Regions from separate parts of the Streptomyces sp. NPDC052299 genome, predicted to be linked through region 1. Evidence: riboswitches for the same ligand, from Rfam matches in the RefSeq annotation. Region 1 holds a riboswitch; the other holds the start of a gene.
What was found. A riboswitch is a leader RNA that binds a small molecule or an ion and turns the genes downstream of it on or off. The one in region 1 is predicted to bind S-adenosylmethionine.
Positions count from the first base shown of each region.

Region 2: it holds a riboswitch for S-adenosylmethionine, as region 1 does, so the genes downstream of both, AB0L33_RS25900 (aminotransferase class V-fold PLP-dependent enzyme) here and thrC (threonine synthase) in region 1, are expected to answer to the same signal.

Region 1 covers NZ_JBFAUP010000004.1:297,402-304,831, reverse strand. The annotation lists gene AB0L33_RS09195 (trehalose-6-phosphate synthase) at 1-649, opposite strand, end outside; gene AB0L33_RS09190 (glucosyl-3-phosphoglycerate synthase) at 714-1,652, opposite strand; SAM riboswitch class I at 1,811-1,937, shown strand; gene thrC (threonine synthase) at 1,955-3,247, shown strand; gene AB0L33_RS09180 (MoaD/ThiS family protein) at 3,276-3,554, shown strand; gene AB0L33_RS09175 (cold-shock protein) at 3,910-4,116, shown strand; gene groL (chaperonin GroEL) at 4,435-6,057, shown strand; gene AB0L33_RS09165 (TetR/AcrR family transcriptional regulator) at 6,151-6,861, opposite strand; gene AB0L33_RS09160 (CocE/NonD family hydrolase) at 6,957-7,430, shown strand, end outside.
Region 2 covers NZ_JBFAUP010000016.1:140,591-148,020, forward strand. The annotation lists gene AB0L33_RS25890 (rhomboid family intramembrane serine protease) at 1-663, shown strand, start outside; gene AB0L33_RS25895 (Lrp/AsnC ligand binding domain-containing protein) at 660-941, shown strand; gene AB0L33_RS25900 (aminotransferase class V-fold PLP-dependent enzyme) at 996-2,372, opposite strand; SAM riboswitch class IV at 2,549-2,666, opposite strand; gene trpD (anthranilate phosphoribosyltransferase) at 2,749-3,813, opposite strand; gene AB0L33_RS25910 (cytochrome bc complex cytochrome b subunit) at 3,936-5,582, opposite strand; gene AB0L33_RS25915 (Rieske 2Fe-2S domain-containing protein) at 5,579-6,634, opposite strand; gene AB0L33_RS25920 (c-type cytochrome) at 6,631-7,430, opposite strand, start outside.

The DNA of each region.
Region 1 (7,430 bases):
AGCCGATGAAGGCGTCCGCCCAGCGGCGGGTCAGGAAGGCGGCGCGGTCGGCGCCGAGGATGCCGCGCAGCAGCTGCTCGGCGATGTCGTCGGGGAGCAGCCGGAAGTAGTCGACGGGCGCCCACGGGGTGTGCGAGAAGTGGCCGATCCGCAGGTCGGGGCGGAGCTCGCGGAGCATGCCGGGGACCAGCGAGAGGTGGTAGTCCTGCACGAGGACGGCCGCTCCCTCGCCCGCTTCCTCGGCCAGCGCCTCGGCGAAGGCGCGGTTGTACGCCTCGAAGGACGCCCACTGCCTGCGGAACTCCGCGTCGAAGACGGGCTCGACGGGCGTCTGGTACAGCATGTGGTGGACGAACCACAGCACGGAGTTCGCGATGCCGTTGTACGCGTCGGCGTGCACCCGCGCGTCGATGTCGAGCATCCGGACGCCCGGCTCGCCGACCCCCCGGCGCACCGCCTCGCGGTCGCCGTCGCCGAGGGCGGCGCAGACCCACATCTTGTCGTCCACGGCGCTGAGGCCGGAGACGAGTCCGCCCCCGCCCCGTTTCGCTTCGAGGGTGCCGTCGTCGCCCACGGCGTACGAGACGGGGCCGCGGTTGGACGCGACGAGAACCTGGGCAGCGGGCTGGGGTGCGTGCTCGGAGACCATGGCCGGAATCTAGCCCGAACCCGATCCGCCCAAACGTACGAAGTCGGACGGCCTCGGGTCGTGATCAGGCCGCGCGGCGCGCCACGTACTCCTCGATCTCGCACATGGGCGGCCGCTCCTGGGTGTCGACGGGGTAGGTCCGGGGAACGAACCCGTCCGGCCCGCGTTCGAACTGGGTCAGCGAGGGGCGCACCAGATGGCCCCGGGAGAGCCGCACCTGCGCGGTGCGGTGGATCGCGGCGGCCATCCGGCCGAGCGCCTGGCCGTCCTGGTGGCGGTGGACGCGGACGCCGACGTCCACCTGGGCGAGGGCGTCGAGGCCCACGGTGTGCAGCGCGTCCACGAGCAGGCCGAGCTCGACCCCGTAACCGACCGGGAACGGCAGCCGCTCCAGGAGCGAGCGGCGGACGGCGTACTCGCCGCCCAGCGGCTGGACGAAGCCCGCGAGGAGCGGCCAGTGCAGGTTCAGCAGGGGCCGGGCCACCAGCTCGGTGACGCGGCCGCCCTGGCCGGGCAGCTCGCCGAGCGGCCGGTCGTACATGGCCTTGACGAACTGCACCTCGGGGTGGGCGAGCAGCGGGCCGACGATGCCGGAGACGAAGTCGGCCGAGAAGTCCTTCAGGTCCGCGTCGATGAAGCACAGGATGTCGCCGCTGGTCACCAGGAGCGACCGCCACAGCACCTCGCCCTTGCCGGGGACGGCGGGGAGGCGGGGCAGGATGGCGTCGCGGTGGACGACCCGGGCGCCCGCGCGGCGGGCGACCTCGGCGGTGGCGTCCGTGGAGCCCGAGTCGATCACGACCAGCTCGTCCACCAGCGGGATGCGCTCCATCAGCTCCCGCCGGATCGTCGCGACGATGTCACCGACGGTCGCGGCCTCGTTGAGTGCCGGTAGAACGACGCTCACGCCCGTACCGTTCGCGCCGGTCCGCACGCTCGCCGGCGGGTGGTCGGCGGCCGACCAGGAACGCCTGGTCAGCCAGCGTTCGACCTCTTCGAGCACGGTCGATACTCCCTGTATGTGATCCATCTCGCGGTACGGACGCCTGTCTCACCCGTCCGGTCCTTCGGTTACAGTCTTGAACAACGCGGACGGCCATCGCATGCCGGGGTCGGTCCGCCGACAAACGCACGGATCCGATCCATGATCCGTCGCCACAGCGCTCATCCAGAGGGACAGAGGGAACGGCCCGTTGAAGTCCCGGCAACCCTCCTGCCGACCGCGAGGTCAGGTGGGGAAGGTGCCAATTCCGTCTCGCGGCGAAACGCGCCGTGAGGAAGATGAGGAGAAAGGGCCTCGCCATCATGGCTGTTGAAACCGTCGCAGCAAGCACCGAATCTTCCGTGGACCTCGGTCCCGCCGCGGCCCTTTCCTGCCGCGAGTGCGGTGAACGGTTCGCGCTCGGTCCCATTTTCGCCTGTGCGTCCTGTTTCGGGCCGCTCGAAGTGGCGTACGACCTGCCGAGCGGCTCCCCCGACGAGCTGAAGAAGCGCATCGAGGCCGGCCCGAACAACATCTGGCGTTACGCGCCGCTGCTGCCGGTGCCCGCCGACGTGGCCGACAAGCCCAATCTCAACCCCGGCTTCACCAAGCTGGTCAAGGCCGACAACCTCGCCCGCGAGCTGGGTGTGACCGGCGGCCTGTACGTCAAGGACGACTCCGGCAACCCGACGCACTCCTTCAAGGACCGTGTCGTCGCCATCGCCGTCGAGGCCGCCCGCGCCTTCGGCTTCACCACGCTCTCCTGCTCCTCGACCGGCAACCTCGCCGGTGCGGTCGGCGCCGCCGCGTCCCGCGCGGGCCTGCGGTCCTGCGTGTTCATCCCGCACGACCTGGAGCAGGGCAAGGTCGTCATGGCCGCGGTGTACGGCGGTGAGCTGGTCGGCATCGAGGGCAACTACGACGACGTCAACCGCTTCTGCTCCGAGCTCATCGGCGACCCGCTCGGCGAGGGCTGGGGCTTCGTCAACGTGAACCTGCGCCCGTACTACGGCGAGGGCTCCAAGACGCTCGCGTACGAGATCTGCGAGCAGCTCGGCTGGCAGCTGCCCGACCAGATCGTCATCCCGATCGCGTCCGGCTCGCAGCTCACGAAGATCGACAAGGGCCTCCAGGAGCTGATCAAGCTCGGCCTGGTCGAGGACAAGCCGTACAAGATCTTCGGCGCCCAGGCCGAGGGCTGCTCCCCGGTGTCCACCGCCTTCAAGGCCGGCCACGACGTGGTCCGCCCGCAGAAGCCGAACACGATCGCCAAGTCCCTCGCGATCGGCAACCCGGCCGACGGCCCGTACGTCCTGGACATCGCCCGCCGCACCGGCGGCGCCGTCGAGGACGTCGACGACGAGCAGGTCGTGGACGCGATCAAGCTGCTGGCCCGCACCGAGGGCATCTTCGCCGAGACGGCGGGCGGGGTGACGGTCGGCGTGACGAAGAAGCTGATCGAGGCCGGCCTGCTCGACCCGGCGCTCACCACCGTCGTCCTGAACACGGGGGACGGCCTCAAGACGCTGGACGCGGTGGCCGACACCTCGCAGGCGACCGCCACGATCCGCCCGAGCCTGGACGCCTTCCGCGCCGCCGGACTCGCCACCAGCTGACCACCCGAGACTTCAGGAAGGCACCGCCATGAGCGTCAAGGTCCGCATTCCCACCATCCTCCGCACCTACACCGGCGGCCAGGCCGAGGTCCCGGCCGAGGGCGCGACCCTCTCCGAGGTCATCGCCTCGCTGGAGAAGGACCACCCGGGCATCGCCGCCCGCGTGCTCGACGACCAGGGCAAGCTGCGCCGCTTCGTCAACGTGTACGTCAACGACGACGACGTGCGCTTTGAAGGCGGCCTCGACGCGGCCACCCCGGACGGCGCCGGCATCTCGATCATCCCCGCCGTGGCCGGCGGCTGCTGAGCCCAAGGCTCCGTGGCGTCACCGCAATTGCCCCCTCCGTGAGAGAAACGGAGGGGGCAATTCTGCATGGTTGAACGGGGTAGAGTGTGGGAAGTCCCCTTCGCTGCCCGTGCCCCTCGCATACGAGAATGCGCCGCGCCACGATCAGAAGCAGCCAATGTGCCTGAACCTCTTGCGCCTTAAGTCACCTTTGCCGGGCCCGACTTGCCCCGCAAGCTCATGAATTCCTCATATTCGGGCGATCGGTGCTGCGCAGAATTGTCGTCCGATTGACCTGTCGCACAGGGCAGTTGGGCAGATACATTCAGCCGCGGTCGACGCGCTTCGGCGCACACACGTTACAGGGGAGTTAGGCATGGCTCAGGGCACCGTCAAGTGGTTCAACGCGGAGAAGGGGTACGGCTTCATCGCGGTCGACGGTGGTGCGGATGTATTCGTCCACTACAGCGCGATCCAGATGGACGGGTACCGCACCCTCGAAGAAGGTCAGCGGGTCGAGTTCGAAATCTCGCAGGGCCAGAAGGGGCCGCAGGCGGACATGGTCAAGCTCGCCGTCGGCTGAGCCCGGCACGGCACGTCGGCCGCGACGCCACGCACGCACGAAGGGCCCGTACCCAGGGGGTACGGGCCCTTCGTCGTGTCCGGGGGCCGCCCGGGGGCGTCCGGAGGTTGTCCACACTCCGGCATGAGGCGCTTGCACTCGAGGGGGTCGAGTGCTAATCATTGGCTTAGCACTCTCCAGGTGAGAGTGACAGAATTTGGACCGGGCCGGTGAGGCCCGCACGCCAGGCGGGGAAGGAACCGCAGGGCACGCAGGCCGTCCGTCGCGGGCGCCACTCGGTCCGGAGCAATCCACCCCTGTCCGGGAGGACCACTTCACATGGCCAAGATCATCGCGTTCGACGAGGAGGCCCGGCGCGGTCTCGAGCGCGGCATGAACCAGCTCGCCGACGCCGTCAAGGTCACCCTTGGCCCCAAGGGTCGCAACGTCGTCCTCGAGAAGAAGTGGGGCGCCCCCACGATCACCAACGATGGTGTGTCCATCGCCAAGGAGATCGAGCTGGAGGACCCGTACGAGAAGATCGGTGCGGAGCTGGTCAAGGAGGTCGCCAAGAAGACGGACGACGTCGCCGGCGACGGTACGACCACCGCCACCGTTCTCGCCCAGGCGCTCGTCCGCGAGGGCCTGCGCAACGTGGCCGCGGGTGCGAACCCGATGGCTCTCAAGCGGGGCATCGAGAAGGCCGTCGAGGCCGTCTCCGCCGCCCTCCTGGAGCAGGCCAAGGACGTGGAGACCAAGGAGCAGATCGCTTCGACCGCCTCCATCTCCGCCGCCGACACCCAGATCGGCGAGCTCATCGCCGAGGCCATGGACAAGGTCGGCAAGGAAGGCGTCATCACCGTCGAGGAGTCCCAGACCTTCGGTCTGGAGCTGGAGCTCACCGAGGGCATGCGCTTCGACAAGGGCTACATCTCGGCGTACTTCGCCACCGACATGGAGCGCATGGAGTCGTCCCTGGACGACCCGTACATCCTGATCGTCAACTCCAAGGTCAGCAACGTGAAGGACCTCCTTCCGCTGCTGGAGAAGGTCATGCAGTCCGGCAAGCCGCTGCTGATCATCGCCGAGGACGTCGAGGGCGAGGCCCTGTCGACCCTGGTCGTCAACAAGATCCGCGGCACCTTCAAGTCCGTCGCCGTCAAGGCCCCGGGCTTCGGCGACCGCCGCAAGGCCATGCTCGGTGACATCGCCATCCTCACGGGCGGCACCGTCATCTCCGAGGAGGTCGGCCTCAAGCTGGAGAACGCCGGTCTCGACCTGCTCGGCCGCGCCCGCAAGGTCGTCATCACCAAGGACGAGACGACGATCGTCGACGGCGCCGGTGACAGCGACCAGGTCCAGGGCCGCGTCAACCAGATCCGTGCCGAGATCGAGAACTCCGACTCGGACTACGACCGCGAGAAGCTCCAGGAGCGCCTGGCGAAGCTGGCCGGCGGCGTGGCCGTCATCAAGGCCGGTGCCGCCACCGAGGTCGAGCTCAAGGAGCGCAAGCACCGCATCGAGGACGCGGTGCGCAACGCCAAGGCCGCCGTCGAGGAGGGCATCGTCGCCGGTGGTGGCGTGGCTCTGCTCCAGGCCTCGGCCGTCTTCGAGAAGCTGGAGCTCTCGGGTGACGAGGCGACCGGCGCCAACGCCGTGAAGCTCGCCCTGGAGGCCCCGCTCAAGCAGATCGCCGTCAACGGTGGTCTCGAGGGCGGCGTCGTCGTCGAGAAGGTGCGCAACCTGCCGATCGGTCACGGCCTGAACGCCGCGACCGGCGAGTACGTCGACATGATCGCCGAGGGCATCCTCGACCCGGCGAAGGTCACGCGCTCCGCCCTGCAGAACGCCGCGTCCATCGCCGCGCTGTTCCTCACCACCGAGGCCGTCATCGCCGACAAGCCGGAGAAGGCCGCGGCGGCCGCTCCGGGCGGCATGCCGGGCGGTGACATGGACTTCTGATCCTGACGGATCGGCAGTTCCAGCAGTACCAGGGCACCGGCCCCCGGGGATTCGTCCCCGGGGGCCGGTGTCGTTGTGCGTACGCGCACGGGCTCAGCCCGCGTCGAGGCCGTCCACGAGGCGGGTGAGGAAGCGGTCGAACATGGCGTCCGGGGTGACCGGCCGCCCGGCCGTCGCCAGCGCGTCCGCGAGCTCCGGGTGATGGCCGTCCGCCGCGACCTCGGCCAGATACAGCGCCTCGGCGGCGGCCCGGCCGGGCTCGCGGGCCGCCCGGGCCTGGCCGACCTCGTAGGCCACGTGGGCCGCCACGAAGGACGTGAGCTGGGCGAAGATCTCCAGCCGGGCCGCCCCGTCGAGCCCGATGGGCCGCAGGGCGGCCAGGGCGTGCTCCACGAAGGCGAGGGTGCGGGGGCCCAGGGTGCGGCGGGCCTGCACGGCGGCGGGCAGCCAGGGGTGGCGGAGCATGTTCGCGCGCTGGTGGCGGCCGATGGTCTTGAGATCGGCGCGCCAGTCGCCGGTGAGCGGGCCTGACGTGGGCAGCTCGCCGGAGACGTGGTCGATCATCAGGTCGAGCAGCGTCTCCTTGTCGGGGGCGTAGCTGTACAGCGACATGACCCCGGCGCCCACCTCGGCGGCGACCCGCCGCATGGTGACCGCGTCGATTCCCTCGGCGTCCGCGACGGCGACGGCGGCGGCCGTGATCGCCTCGCGGCTGAAGGCGGGTCTGCGTCCGCGTCGGGGCCGGTCCTGCTCCCGCCAGAGATCGCGCGGATCGATGCCTCCGGCACCTTCGGTGCGGGTCACGTGCTCAGCCTCTCTCAACCGGGTCCCCTCCGCGGTCCATCCAAGCATCCAGTATTCTCGTACTTAGTACGGGAATAGAGTCGATGGAGGCGAAGATGACCCGACCGACGCACGACGCCCGCCCGCGGGGCGCGTGGACGCCGTCGTCCACGAAGCCCCCGCTCGCCTCCCGGCTGATGCGCGCCTCCTGGCGCGGTCTGCCCGCCGCACTCCACCAGGTGGGCGTCGAGCGCGGCCTGGCGGTGCCCGCCGCCGACGGCAGCCCGCTGGTCACCGACCACTACTTCCCGCGCGCCGAGGGCGACTTCCCGACCCTCCTGGTCCGTACGCCGTACGGGCGGGGAGTGCCGTGGTCCCCGCAGTACGGCATCCTCTTCGCCGAGCAGGGCTTCCATGTGGTCCTGCAGAGCTGCCGGGGCACGGGCGGCTCGGGCGGCGGCTTCCACCTCTGGCGCAACGAGCCCGCCGACGGCCTCGCGGCGGTCGCCTGGCTGCGCGAACAGCCCTGGTTCGACGGGCGCCTCGGCACCGTGGGTCCCAGCTATCTCGGGTACGTCCAGTGGGCGCTG
Region 2 (7,430 bases), on a different contig from region 1:
CTGTGCTGCGCGGTCTTCGTGATCAGCCCGCTCTCCGGCTTCGTTCCGGTGCGCGGCGGGGCCGACGCGCTGCTCGCCGCTCAGGCGGGCTACTTCGAGCGGTGGGGCGTGATCCCGAGCGAGCTGTGGGACGGCTCGGCGCACGCCCTGCTCACCCCCTTCACCGCGCTGTTCGTGCACGGCAGCTGGCTGCACCTGCTGGGCAACATGCTGTTCCTGTACGTGTTCGGCGCGATGGCCGAGGAACGCATGGGGCACACCGAGTTCGCGCTGTTCTACCTGGGCTGCGGCTATCTGGCGCTGCTCGCGTACGCCGCCGCGCACGCCACGTCCGACCAGACGCTCGTCGGCGCGTCGGGGGCGATCTCGGCGGTGCTGGGGGCGTTCCTCTACCTCTTCCCCCGGGCCCGGGTGACCAGCGTCTTCCCGTTCCTGCTGTTCCTGCCGCTGCGCTTCCCCGCGTGGGTGGTGCTGATCTTCTGGTTCGTGCTCCAGTGGCTGGCGGCCGAGGGCGCGGGAAGCGGCCCGGGCGTGGCGTACCTGGCCCACGTCGTCGGCTTCGCGACCGGCTTCCTCTACGCCTGGGGTCGCTACAGGCGCGACACCGGAGGCCCTAGAGTGAAGGCTCCAGCCACGGCCACCGAGGGAGAAACACAGCCGTGATCACCGCGATCGTGCTCATCAAAACCAGCGTGGACCGGATTCCCGAGATCGCCGAGGCCATCGCCGCGCTGGACAGCGTCAGCGAGGTCTTCTCGGTCACCGGCACCTACGACCTGATCGCCATGGTCCGGGTGGCCAAGCACGACGACCTGGCCGAGGTCATCCCCGGCCGGATCAGCAAGATCCAGGGCGTCGAGGCGACCGACACCCACGTCGCCTTCCGTACGTACTCGCAGCACGACCTGGAGGCCGCGTTCTCCATCGGCCTGGACGCGTAACGGCGTACGCCGAAGCCGGGTACGGACCCCGTACCCGGCGGACCCACCGGCGCGTCAGACCTGAGCGGCGCCCCGGTCCGGCACGCAACGGCCGTCCTCGGTGCGGTACTTCCAGCGGGCCCCGTCGCTCACCAGCTCCCGGACCGCGCGCAGGAAGCGCTCGACGTGCTCGTCCGGGGTCCCGGCGCCGAAGCTGACGCGGATCGCGTTCAGGGACCGTTCGCCGGGCCGGGCCTCCGGCGCACCGCACTCCCCTGCCTCGCCCGGGTCGCTGCCGAGCAGGGTGCGCACGAGCGGGTGGGCGCAGAAGAGGCCGTCGCGCACCCCGATGCCGTACTCGGCGGAGAGGGCGGCGGCGAAGTGGGAGCTGTTCCAGCCCTCCACCACGAACGAGATCACGCCGACCCTCGGCGCGTCGTCCCCGAACAGCGAGAGCACCTTCACCTCGGGGACCTCGGCCAGCCCCGCCAGGACCTCGCGGACGAGGTGCTGCTCGCGGGCGACCAGCCGGTCGAATCCGGCCTCGGTGAGCGCCTTGCAGGCGGAGGCGATGGAGTAGACGCCGATGACGTTGGGCGAGCCGGCCTCGTGGCGGGCGGCCGTGGTGTGCCACTCGACGTCCACGCCGCCGTCCGCCCGCCGGGCCACCGTGCGGGAGGCGCCGCCGCCCGCCAGGTACGGCTCGGCCTCGCACAGCCAGTCCGCCCGGCCGGCCAGCACGCCCGAGCCGAAGGGCGCGTACAGCTTGTGCCCGGAGAAGGCGACCCAGTCCACGTCGAGCTCGGCGATGTCCACGGGGTGGTGCGGGGCGAGCTGGGCGGCGTCCAGGACGATCCGCGCACCGTGGGCGTGCGCGGCGGCGGCCAGCTCCCGTACCGGCCACAGCTCGCCGGTCACGTTGGAGGCGCCGGTGACGCAGACCAGCGCGGGGCCGTGGGGCTCACGGTCCGCGAGGGCCCGCTCCAGTGTGGCGACGGCCTGGGCGGGGGTGCGCGGGGCGTTCAGGTAGGTGACGCGGGCGTCGCGCCAGGGCAGCAGCGAGGCGTGGTGCTCGGTCTCGAAGACGAAGACCTGGCAGTCGGCGGGCAGCGCGGCGGCCAGCAGGTTCAGCGAGTCCGTGGTGGACCGGGTGAAGACCACCTGGTCCTCGGGGCGGCAGCCCAGGAACTCCGCCACCGTGGCCCGGCTCGACTCGAAGAGGTCCGTGGAGAGCTGCGAGAGGTATCCGGCACCCCGGTGCACGCTGCCGTAGTACGGGGCGTACGCGGCCACGTCGTCCCAGACCCGCTTCAGCGCCGGGGCGCTCGCCGCGTAGTCCAGCGCGGCGTAGCCGACCTCACCACCGGTGACCAGCGGGACGAGGACATCCTCGCCCAGAACCGGCAGCGGGGCACAAAGCGACTGGTCGGCGGCAGCGGTGAAGACAGACATGGCGAACTCCCGTAACAGGCAGGCGAATTCCGCGCGCCGACGCAGACGTGGCGGCACGGAGAGGAAGAGAAGAAGGGTGTGCGGAGAAGGGCCTCGGGCCCTAACGCATTCGCTTGCTCACAAGAGGCTCCCTGAGGACCAAGGACCCCACGGGTGGACGTCTCGCGACGTCGAGGGGTCCGCGCTTGCCGCAGACCTCGCTGCCTGCGGCCTGGTCTTCACCCGGGGCACCCCGCCACGGACGGAGGGTTGCCGGACAGCGGGCCGGGGCCGTAGTCGCTGTCACTCATGACCTGCGCAGCATCTTGCCATACGTACGGGAACGCGCAAGGCGCAGTCCGCGATCCGGACTGCGCCCTGCCGCACACCGACGCGCTCAGGCGTTGCTGGCGACGACCCATCTCTCCAGCGCCCGCCCGGCCGCACCCGAGTCGATCGCCTCGGCGGCCTTCTCCATACCCGCCCGGATCTGCTCGGTGAGCGACCCCTCGCCCGGGTCCAGCGCCACCAGCGCCGCCGCCGAGTTGAGCAGCACGGCGTCCCGCACCGGACCGGTCTCCCCGGCCAGCAGCCGGCGCGCCACGTCCGCGTTGTACGAGGCGTCCGCGCCGCGCAGCGCCTCCACCGGGACCAGCTCGACGCCCACGTCGCGCGGGTCGAAGGTCTCCTCGCGGACCACGCCGTCCCGGGCCACCCAGACCCGCGAGGTCGCGGTGGTGGTCAGCTCGTCCAGCCCGTCGTCGCCGCGGAAGACCAGGGCGGAGTTGCCCCGCTCGGCAAGGACGCCCGCGACGATGGGGGCCATGCGCAGGTCGGCCACCCCGATCGCCTGGGAGCGCACCCGGGCCGGATTGGTGAGCGGGCCCAGGATGTTGAACGTGGTCGGCGCGCCGAGCTCCGCGCGCGCCTTGGCCGCGTGGCGCAGGGCGGGGTGGAACTTCACCGCGAAGCAGAAGGTGATGCCCGCCTCCTCGGCCACCTCCACGACGCGCTGCGGGGACAGCTCCAGGTTCACGCCGAGCTTGCCCAGCACGTCGGAGGAGCCGCTGGCCGACGAGGCGGAGCGGCTGCCGTGCTTGACGACCTTGGCGCCCGTCCCCGCGATCACGATGGCGGACATGGTCGAGATGTTGACGGTCTTGGCCATGTCGCCGCCGGTGCCGACGATGTCGACGGTGCGGCCGGGGACCTCGATGGTCGTGGCGTGCTCGTACATCGCGCGGACCAGGCCGGTGACCTCGGTGACCGTCTCGCCCTTCGCGCGCAGGGCGACCGCGAATCCGGCGATCTGCGCGTCGGTCGCCTCGCCGCTCATGACGCGGTCCATGGCCCACGCGGTGGCGTCGGCGCTCAGGTCCTCGCCGCGCAGCAGGGGGGTCAGCACGCTGGGCCAGGAGAAGGCCGCCACGCTGTCGCCGCCGTCCGGGGTCACAACGTTCATGGTCCGCTCCTGGGGTCCACAGCCGATAAGGGATCGGCTCCACCCTATCGAGCCCCGGAGACGGCAAAGAGCCCCGTCCAGCGGATGGACGGGGCTCTCGCCGTGGCGATCAGAACGGGTGATCAGTGGTGGCCGTGGCCGCTGGTGATCTCCTTGTACTCCTCGGCGGTGGGCTTGGCGATCTGGTTGTTCTCGCCGTACAGGCTCTTGCTGAGCCGCGCCCGAACCTTGGTGACCGCGGAGACCTTGCGCTCCACGCCGTTCTCGTCGACCGTCGGGCCGATCTCGAGCGGCTTGTACTGCTCGTGCGCGGTGAGCTTGTACCGGGCCTCCGGCGACAGCGGCTCGTGGACCTCGACGAACTCACCGTGCGGCAGGCGCTTGATGAGCCCGGACTCGCGGCCGTGCAGCACCTTCTCCTTGTCGCGGCGCTGAAGGCCGAGGCAGATCCGCCGGGTCACGATGAACGAGATGACCGGGCCGACGAAGAAGGCGATACGGACGAACCAGCTGATCGAGTTGAGCGAGAGGCTGAAGTGCGTCGCCCAGATGTCGTTGCCGCCACCGATCAGCATGACGAAGTAGATCGTCACCCAGGCGACACCGAGGGCCGTCCGGGTCGGCGCGTTGCGCGGCTTGTCCAGGATGTGGTGCTCGCGCTTGTCGCCGGTGATCCAGGACTCGATGAACGGCCACAGGGCCAGCGCACCGAGCACCACACCGAACAGGACGAGCGGGATGAAGACACCCAGGACCAGCGTGTGGCCCCAGAGGTTGATCTCCCAGCCCGGCATCACACGGACGAAGCCCTCGGCGAAGCCCATGTACCAGTCCGGCTGGGCGCCCGTGGACACCTGGTCGGGGCGGTACGGGCCGATGGCCCAGATCGGGTTGATCGAGGCGATCGCCGCGATGATCGCGATGAAGCCGAAGACCAGGAAGAAGAACCCGCCGGCCTTCGCCATGTACACCGGCAGCAGGGGCATGCCGACGACGTTCTTGTTGGTGCGTCCGGGACCCGCGAACTGGGTGTGCTTGTGGTAGAAGACCAGGATGAGGTGGCCGACCACGAGCCCGAGCATGATGCCCGGCAGCAGCAGGATGTGGATCGAGTAGAACCTCGCGATGATGTCGCCGCCGGGGAACTCCCCGCCGAACAGGAACATCGAGATGTACGTACCCACGATCGGCGTCGACAGGATCGCGCCCTGGGTGAAGCGGACACCGGTACCGGAGAGCAGGTCGTCCGGCAGCGAGTAACCGGTGAAACCGGTGAACATGCCGAGGACGAACAGCAGGAAGCCGAACAGCCAGTTGATCTCGCGCGGCTTGCGGTACGCGCCGGTGAAGAACACGCGCATCATGTGCACGAACATGCCGGCCAGGAAGATGACCGCGGCCCAGTGGTGGATCTGCCGGACCAGCAGACCACCGCGGACGTCGAAGCTGATGTCCAGCGTCGAGGCGTAAGCCTCCGACATCCGGATGCCCTGCATGGGCTCGTACGGGCCGTGGTAGACGACCTCGTTCATGCTCGGGTGGAAGAACAGCGTCAGGTACACACCCGTGAGGATGATGATGATGAAGCTGTAGAGGCAGATCTCACCGAGCATGAAGGACCAGTGGTCCGGGAAGATCTTGCGCATGTTGGCCTTGGCGAGGGAGTAGATCCCCAGCCGTCCGTCGGCCCAGTCGGCCACCCGCTCACCGGCGGGCGCCTTGCGGTTGCCCGGCGCCGCTGCGCCGGGTGTGTTCGTCGCAGTACTCATCCGCGCTCCCAGAATGCAGGACCGACGGGCTCTTCGAAGTCACCGAGCGCCTGGAGGTTGCCCTCGCTGTTCACGCCGATCCGCAGCTGCGGAAGGGCGTGGCCGGCCGGACCGAAGATGACGCGGGCGCCGTCGGAGAGGTCGAAGGTGGACTGGTGGCACGGGCAGAGCACGTGGTGCGTCTGCTGCTCGTACAGGCTGATCGGGCAGCCGACGTGCGTGCAGATCTTCGAGAAGGCCACGATGCCCTCGTGCGCCCACTCGCGCTCGCGCTTGTCCTTGATGTCGTCCGGCTCGATGCGGATGATCATCAGGGCGGCCTTGGCGATCTGCGTCTGGAAGTCCTCGTCGTGCTCCTCCAGGCCCTCGGGCATGGCGAAGGTCAGCGAACCGACGACCACGTCCTCGGGACGCAGCGGCTCCATCGTGTTCATGTTGACGAGCTGCTTGCCCTCGGCCCACAGGGTCTTGCGGAGCTTCTTCTCCGGCAGCGGACCGAGGTCGCGCAGCAGCACCACACCGGAGAGCGGCACCAGGGCCAGCGCGCCGAACATGGTGTTGCGGATCAGCTTGCGCCGGCCGAGCGCGGACTCCCGGGCGCCGTCCGCGAAGTCGGACAGCACCTTCGCCTTGACCTCGGGCGTCGCCTCGATGGCGTGCCGGTCGTCGGCGACCTCGACGTCGGACATCAGGGTGCGCGCCCAGTGGACGGCACCCGCGCCGATCAGGAAGAGCGCCAGCCCCAGGGTCAGACCCAGGGAGAAGTTGAGCGCGCTGACATGACCGAACGGGAAGATGAAGACGATCTTGTCGACCGGGAAGATGACGTACGAGGCGATGAAGCCCACCGTCGCCAGCATGGACAACAGGAACATGGTCGCGACGGTGCGCTCGGAGCGCTTCGCGGCCCGCTCGTCGATGTCCTGGATGCGCGGCTTGTGGGCCGGCAGCCCCGGGTCGGCGAACGGGTCGTCGTGCGCCTGGTCCACCGCGCCGTGCGCGGCACCCTGCTCTTCGGGCAGGTTCTCTTCTGGAATCTCTTGGCTACTCATGACTTCTTGGCCTTAGCGGTGTGGGCCGCGACCCAAATGGCAACTGCGATCAGACCGCCCAGACCGAAGATCCAGCCGAACAGGCCCTCGCTGACCGGACCCAGACCACCGAGGCTGAGGCCGCCGGGGGACTCCGCTTCGGAGCCGTTCACGGTCTTGACGTAGGCGATGATGTCCCGCTTCTGCTTCTCGGGCATGGTCGAGTCCGGGAAGGACGGCATGCTCTGCGGGCCGGTCAGCATGGCCTCGTAGATGTGCTTCGGGCTCACGCCGTCCAGGTCGGGCGCGTACTTGCCGTGCGTCAGTGCGCCACCCTTGCCGGTGAAGTTGTGGCACTGCGCGCAGTTGGTACGGAACAGGTCGCCGCCCTTGGCGATGTCGGCGCCCTCGGGGCTGACCTGGCTCTTGGTCGGGACGACCGGACCGGCGCCGAGCGACGCGACGTAGGCCGCGAGCTGGTCGATCTCGGCCTGGCTGTAGATGACCTTCTTCTTCGGTACCTGGGCGCCCGGCTGCTGCGCGGGCATGCGGCCCGTACCGACCTGGAAGTCCACGGCGGCGGAGCCCACGCCGACAAGCTGCGGCCCGTCGGAGGTGCCCTGACCGCCGGTTCCGTGGCAGCTGGCGCAACCGACGGAGTACAGCTTCTTGCCCTCGTCGATGGCGAGGGACTGGGCGGTGTCGTCGGCCTGCGCCTTACTCGCGGGCGCGAACGCGGCGTACAGCCCCCCGGTGGCCGCCAGCGCGAGGAGTAGTACGACGACCGCCGCCAACGGATGGCGTCGTCGTGCGGAGA